Alicyclobacillus sp. SO9: one gene and its partner. The protein of the gene in region 1 interacts with the protein of each later gene in a pairwise test. Links are inferred from orthologs where the notes say so. Each region holds a gene or a part of one and is shown on either strand. Other genes may lie near its edges.

The links. Proteins that work in one complex are often made in the same cells at the same time.
Region 2: the proteins of sfsA (region 1) and GI364_RS17330 interact in binary tests that used the Escherichia coli proteins (3 or more experiments, as listed by UniProt). The link is inferred for Alicyclobacillus sp. SO9 from one-to-one orthologs.

The regions. Positions count from the first base shown.
Region 1 is NZ_CP066339.1:1,510,639-1,514,970, reverse strand. The notes cover bases 614-3,397. They hold sfsA (DNA/RNA nuclease SfsA), read right to left. Parts: upstream 2,468-3,397; coding sequence 1,760-2,467; downstream 614-1,759. Other genes in these bases: GI364_RS06785 (aminopeptidase P family protein), read right to left, coding at 614-1,639. Outside these bases: GI364_RS06790 (ketopantoate reductase family protein), read left to right, coding at 1-225; more of GI364_RS06785, read right to left, coding at 392-613; GI364_RS25340 (hypothetical protein), read left to right, coding at 3,504-4,046; GI364_RS06765 (fumarate reductase iron-sulfur subunit), read right to left, coding at 4,271-4,332. UniProt on the Escherichia coli protein: Binds to DNA non-specifically. Could be a regulatory factor involved in maltose metabolism.
Region 2 is NZ_CP066339.1:3,677,845-3,681,132, forward strand. What follows is about bases 289-3,288. They hold GI364_RS17330 (glutamate-5-semialdehyde dehydrogenase), read right to left. Parts: upstream 2,434-3,288; coding sequence 1,144-2,433; downstream 289-1,143. Other genes in these bases: GI364_RS17320 (sirohydrochlorin chelatase), read right to left, coding at 289-640; GI364_RS17325 (hypothetical protein), read right to left, coding at 675-845; proB (glutamate 5-kinase), read right to left, coding at 2,430-3,288. In the rest of the region: more of GI364_RS17320, read right to left, coding at 1-288. UniProt on the Escherichia coli protein: Catalyzes the NADPH-dependent reduction of L-glutamate 5-phosphate into L-glutamate 5-semialdehyde and phosphate. The product spontaneously undergoes cyclization to form 1-pyrroline-5-carboxylate.

The DNA of each region.
Region 1 (4,332 bases):
AAATTACCGGTTGAAGAAACAATAAGAAATACTATGACAAAAATGGAGGGAATGTCTCCAACCATGACGTCCTCATTGCACCGTGATTTAGAAAAAGGGTTGCCTCTTGAAATCAGCAGTCTGCAGGGAGCAGTGGTCAAAATGGCAATCGAGTCAGGACTTGCCGTACCGCATGTAGCATCTGTCTATGCGGTGTTGCACCCTTTTGAAACAGGACAGAAATAAAAAGAAATCGCGGATCCAACATGCGGACAATGCGTTTGTACCTGACACACTGGCAGTGGCTGCACGGGCGCTTTTACCATATGCCCGCGCAGCCCTCTGGTGTGATAAACGCGAAGCGGTCTTCATGACACGCTTCCAAATTTTACTTCAAGTTCTCAGTTCTACCTTATTTCGCCGTTCCGACCCATGCCTCAATCTCTTCCGGCGCTTTGGGAATCTGTGAAGACAGCACTTCACACCCCGTCTCAGTCACCAGGACATCGTCTTCAATCCGGATGCCAATTCCTTCTTCCGCAATATACAAGCCAGGTTCAACCGTTACAATCATACCGGGTTGCAACTTGGCACTGTTGTTACAGGCATCATGAGTGTCCAGTCCCATGTGGTGACTAACGCCGTGATAGTAATACTGACTGAGTTCTTCCTCGTTCTGAATGAGGCCAATGCCCTGTAACTCTTCTGCAAGCACCTGTTTGGTTTTTTCATTGAGTGCAGTCAAGGTTAGGCCTGGCTCGATAAATTGAATGACTGCCAACTGTGCCTTTAAGACAATGTCATAGATCTGACGCTGTCGCTCCGTGAATTTCCCATTCACAGGAAAAGTCCTGGATATGTCACCACTGTAGTAGTCTGACTGTGCACCCATGTCGAGTAAAACGAGATCGCCATCATTGGCCGTGTCTGAGTTTTCAACATAGTGCAATACAACCGCATTGCTTCCACTGGCAACGATGGAGTCAAAGGCTGGTTCGCGTTCCCCGTTTTTCCCAAGTATGTAATCATAATGAGCTTGAAGCTCGTATTCCTTCATCCCTGGTTTCGCATGCCTTATCAAATTATCAATACCGTCATAGGTGATTGAAATGGCTCTCTTGACCTTTTCAATCTCCTCATCTGATTTAATCGTGCGCATGCCAGCCAAGGTCGGATGAATATTATCAATACGCAAGTATGCATAGCGTTGTTGCAGTTCCTTGGCAAAATGAGCCGCCTTGGATTCGTCAGCATCCCATTGAAGCCGCTCAAAATCAAGATAAACACTGCGATACCTTCCGAAATAGAACTGTCGTCCCAAGTATGCTTCAAAGCTGTCCACATATTGAACATCACTGATTCCAGACACACTCTTCGCTTCTTCTGTGCGCATGCGAAAGCCTGTCCATTTCTCCTTATCGGGCTCAGGACGTTCTATAAACAGGTGTGTGGAGACCTCCTCGTTTTGTTTCTGCATGACCAACACCATATTTTGTTTATCTAGTCCTGTCAAATAGAGAAAATTACGGTTGGGATGGAATTGGTACTCTGCGTCATGACTTTTTGTCAGAGCTTGCCCCGAAAACAAAATGAGCATTGCCTCATCGGGGAGTGACGCTGCAACCCTGTGTCTGCGTTCCGCATAAAATGTCGTTGTCATGCTGTAATCGCCTCCAAAAAGCAAATGATAGTTAAATTGTGAACCTTATGTACATTATACAGCAGTGGACTGAAGACCACAGGTACCTAGAACACATCTTCGAAACACACTGGACAAGTGCTACAGACGAACCTCAACAGGACGCCCAATCACCATGGAGTCTGCTGTCACCAGTGAATCGTATGCGAGTACAAGGACGCCGGATTCATGAGCCTTCCTCACAGCTCGTGCAAATTTCTCATCCATGGCCTCATTGAGACGAAAGAACTGCGCGTCCTGCATCTGAATGAGAAAAAACAATACAGCTCTGTACCCTTCGTCTGCGGCGCCAATGAGTTCTGCAACGTGCTTTGCGCCTCGTTCTGTCGGCGCATCGGGAAAGAGCACCATTCCTTCTTGTTCCAGTGTCACACCCTTCACCTCTATGTAACCTGATGTGTTCGCCAACGTACTTTTCAACGTGATGCCAAGGTCAAACCTGGATTGACTGTATGTCACCTCCCGTTTTACAGACACAATGCCTGGCAGTTCCTTTATCTTTCCTGCACTAACCGCTTCATAAACCACTTGATTTGGTGCCTGAGAGTCCATATTGATGAGTTTCTCTCCCTTATACACGGCAACCAGGGAGTATCGGGTCTTGCGATTCAAATTTTGACTCTTTTCAAGGATAACCCGAGCACCTGGTACGAGAAGTTCCTTGCAGCGTCCTGTATTTTTCACGTGAACTGTTTCTTCCCCTGAATTCGTACGCACATCAGCTATAAATCGATTGGGTCGGCGGAGGAAAACTGCTTCCTCGACCTCAGCATATTTCAAATGATTCACCTCTGCAGTTCCAGACCTTAAAAACCGGGTTCGATATGGAATTCAACCAGTTAGATTGGGTCATGGGGGTTTGGTCAACCTCAGCAATCGAGCGTTTTATATCGAAAAGAATCGGTTGTCCCATTCATTTTAAGCACAGTTTGCATATGATACCCCATCATTTTGTATTGGAGCGATTGAAGATGTCAAAACCGTCGTTCTCTGCTCCTGCGAATAACTTGCAGGAAGCCCTCCTAATGGCGGGATTCAGTTATCAAGGATATCACTTCATGATTGGACCTGACATGAATTTGCCGTCAGAATCTCGGCATTTGTACACTTTTTATACGCCAAACCACGAATACTTTGCCAGTATTATTGAAACAAATGATGTCGGTGCTGAGAAAGCTTACATTTTGTTGTTTCGAGGCACGGAGACATCTATCTTGCATCCTGTGGACACGGTTGAAGATATCCACGTTGATTTAAACCTCGTTCAAGTTCCCTTTGACAGCGGCGATTCAAATGCAAAAGTCCATCGAGGATATAAGGAGTTGTATCAATCTCTATTTACAAGTCACTGGCTTCAAACCGACAAATCCATTATTGAAGTTATGAACACACTTGATTCTCACAGCCCACTATACATTACCGGACACAGCCTGGGAGGCGCTCTTGCTACGTTAGCGGCCGTAGATATTGTTCGAAATACCCAGTTTCAAAACATTAAAGTCTACACCTTTGCTTCACCCAGGGTGGGAAACGCCGCTTTTGTATCAGACTACAATCAGTTGGTTCCGGACACCGTGCGCGTTGTAAATGCGAATGACTATGTACCGCTGGAACCCCAAGTTCAGGTTCCATTCGAAGAACCGCTGTATTACTATCATGTACAAGGAAAACTCTCCATTGATTTCAACACTCAATCTATCATTCACAACCATTCTATTACGCATTACTTTCGCAAATTAGCGGAACAAGAACCGGCATTCTATCGGGAGTTGTACGATGCCTGCCCGGAATTCTGTCCACCTGACAATCCAAGTCATTCAGAAGAATCCAGAACTGCAATTCATCCTGCGTTCGAGTCGCAGCCAAGGGCTCAGGCTCCGGTTACGCCAACGACCGTCACGCCAACACCGGTTACACCAACAACCGTCACGCCAACACCGGTTACGCCAACACCGGTTACATCAACACCAGTTACGCCAACACCGGTTACATCAACACCAGTTACGCCAACACCGGTTACACCAACACCGGTCACGCCAACACCGGTCACGCCAGCACCGGTTACATCAACACCAGTTACGCCAACACCAGTTACGCCAACACCGGTTACACCAACACCGGTCACGCCAACACCGGTCACGCCAACACCGGTCACGCCAACACCGGTCACGCCAACACCGGTCACGCCAACACCGGTCACGCCAACGACCGTCACGCCAACGACCGTCACGCCAACACCGGTCACGCCAACACCGGTCACGCCAACACCGGTCACGCCAACACCGGTCACGCCAACACCGGTCACGCCAACGCCGGTTGCACCAGCAGGACAGATTTCTGTACGCCGGACGCTATCCAAAAAGCGTGAAAGGACCGCTTTACCTGCAAATAACCTTGGTTCAACGGCAGCTCCCTTACAGAGAACGGGTGTATCTACGAAGTATCCAACTATATTTATTAAGAAGTTGCGTGTTCCACACCCTTCAAGTAAAGCGCGTAGAAGGTGAAGAGAATGTAACAGAGAAGCAGAAAAAGGGGTTGCTCCCGTTCTCAGGAGCGACCCCTCAGTTTTAAGCCGGCCTCTATCAGCGTTTAGCGTTGCTTGGCTTTCATTTTCCAGCCCGCACTGGCCATTTTTCTGCGGACGTAGGCAA
Region 2 (3,288 bases), 2.2 Mb from region 1 along the record:
TGCGAAACTTCTCCATTAACAGTCCGTCAAAAGCGATGTAGGGCACAAATATCCGGGAAGATGGTGCCATGGAGTTTTTACTGAAGAAATCATAAGCGGATGTCCCAACTCCCGCTAGGATTGACGGTTTTACAGGAATTCCAATCCACTTTGATATTCTCTTTGCAACTTGGCGATATCTCTGAAATGTCTTAGAACTGCTGCTGGCACCACCGACTAAAACTACGCTCGTTGTTGTTTCGTCGAAATCCAGCAGCAGTCTATGAATGTATCCCGCTGTAAGGGATATCAGTTGACGCTCAGTCCCCCAGACTGGCATCCAACGCAAATGAAGATACGGTCGTCTCAATAGTAAAAACTTCGCTATCCAAACTGGGTTGTGAAGAACCGTATAACCAGTGGCGAATAAATACAGGGGCACACAGAGCCAGTCTTGCACACCTGATTCATCGACAAACCCGAGCACTGACTTCAAACTAGGCTCTTGGGCCTCCAAATGTGCCACCAGTACAGGGACTCTCCGCCCCATCCGGCGCTTGAGGTCCGCAACAAAATTTTGCGTCTGACGCTGTCCAGAAAGACTTCGCGTACCTCCGGAAATCAGCAAAATTCCCGTTGGTTTGTTCGTAATCTCACACACTGTTCGCACCCCGTTCTCTCTTTACACCTCTTATTTATCCGATTTTTCTAAAAATAATGGTCAAACGGTCTCTATTTCTCTTGATGTGAACAATCTTTACATCCACAGCATCAATAAGTGACTTCATTTGAGTGAAGGTGGGCGACTTTTCTGCAAAGTCGTCCCGCGACACCGTCAACGATTCAAATATACCATCGTATTGCACTCGTTCTCACCTCCACTGCCTCTTTTGACACTGCCGCCACTCTTTTGAGTATTACTATACCGTTGCCTAAGTAACCCTAACAAGAGTCTGCGTCACAAAACTTAACATATAGACAAATAACGCTATGTAATTTCCTCGATTGTGTCAGTTAATATGACACTGAAAAGAGAGACACGTGAAGCAACACGGCAAAGCACTGACTCTCCGGCTAGGATAATCAGTGCTTTGATGGGAGTTTTTATGAGAGCATTGGCGGCTAAAGAAACAGTGTCCCAGCATAGAGACTTCTATCTGGAGCTTAACTCTGCTTAATTTGCCCAGTACCTCTAATCATGTATTTGTAGGTTGTGATTTCGTCAAGGCCCATGGGTCCCCGCGCATGGAGTTTCTGAGTCGAGATGCCAATCTCGGCGCCAAAGCCGAATTCAAAACCGTCGGTAAACCGTGTGGATGCATTGTGGTAGACAGCGGCCGCATCAACAGCTCTTAAGAAGACCTCTGCAGTCTCAGGGTCATCCGTAACGATAGCTTCTGAGTGGGAGGTACCATACGTTTCGATATGCTGTATTGCTTCATCAAGCGTATCGACGACTTTTACCGACAATTCCAAGTCGAGGTATTCACGACCCCAGTCGTCGTCAGATGCACTTACGATCTTGCCTCGCTCTGCGTCCAATGAACTTAAGACCCTAAGCGACCGGTCGCACACGTGTAGTTTCACGCCAAGCTGACTTAACTCAAGGGCAACTTGCGGCAGCCAACTCCGCGCAATATCTTTGTGAACCAGCAGCGTTTCAGCTGCATTACAGACAGAAGGACGATTTGTCTTTGCATTTACGGTAATCTCTGTTGCCTTTGCGGGATTGGCATCCCTGTCCACATATACGTGGCAGTTCCCTACGCCCGTCTCAATGACCGGAACTCTGGCATTCTCAACAACTCTCTGAATCAAAGCTGCTCCGCCGCGGGGTATAGCGAGATCAACAAGTCCTTTGGCCCGAATTAAAACATCGACGGATTCTCTCTCCACCACATCGATGAACTGGACCGCCGCAGGTGGTATTTCACTTTTGTTCAGACCCGCATGTAGCGCCTGAACCAAGGCAGTGTTGGACTCCAGCGCGTCGCTTCCACCTCGCAAGACAACAGCATTACCCGTTTTAATACATAAGGCCGCTGCGTCGGCAGTGACATTAGGCCTCGCTTCGTAGACCATTGCTATCACACCCATTGGCACCCGAACTTTCTCTATAACCAACCCGTTTGGCCGATACATGGTTTCCATAACTTCCCCGATTTTGTCCGGCAGTGCTGTCACAGCCTTCATTCCGTCCATCATCTGTTGAATTCTTGTCTCAGTGAGCGCCAACCTGTCAATCCTCGATGCAGACTGTCCTGAACGTTGTGCGAGTTGTACATCCCTTGCATTCGCTTCGAGAATCGCCTCCCGATGGTCCCATAACGCACTCGCCATTTGCATCAAGGCATCGTTCCTTGTCTTCCCGGAAGCAGCAGCGAGACTCCGAGTCGACTTCTTCGCTTCTTTCAACTTCTGGTGTACGTACTGTTTGAACCCTTCATCCATCATGATTTTGACTCCCCTTCCATCAGAACCATGTCGTTGCGATGCACAACTTCCTGCAGCTTACGAAGCGTCTCTGCGCTTCGTCGACGTTCCAGCAACGCCTTCAGGTCTGCGCTGGAGAAATTGACAATGCCGTGTGCCAAAACACCGTTCTCCCCCATGATTTCTACCACTGCTCCAGCCTGGAACTCTCCTGATACCTCCCGAACACCAGGCATCAGCAGACTGCCCGACAGGACACAAATGGCGTCTGCGGCGCCAGCATCGATAGAGAGTCTCCCCTCAATTCTCGACCCGTGCAGCAACCACGCCTTCCTTTTTCTCAACCGGTTTTCTTTTGCGTGAAAGACAGTGCCTATCGGCTCCTGTTGTAAAACCCTTTGTAGAACGTCCGGTTCGGTTGCAGAAGCCACAACCACGTCGGTTCCAGACGCGGTTGCAATTCGCGCAGCGGCTATTTTTGTGCGCATTCCACCCGTCCCACCTGCAGTGCCTGCGCCACCTGCAAGTTTCACCACATCATCCGTAATATCCCAGATGTCTGTCAATCGTTTTGCCGCAGCATTCAGCTTCGGGTTCCCTGCGTACAGCCCGTCAATATCCGTCAGCAAAATCAGATACTTGGCTTCGCAAACCAGTGATACCAAAGCACCCAGTGTATCGTTGTCACCGAAGCGAATCTCATCAATAGCAACGGTATCATTCTCATTGACAATTGGAATAATGTCGTTTTCCATAAGTGTCATCATTGTGTTTCGAATATGCACAAATCGCTGGCGATCCTCTACGTCTTCCCTAGTTAGAAGAATCTGACCAATTGTCATTCCTTCGTTGTGAAACAAACTCGCATACATATCC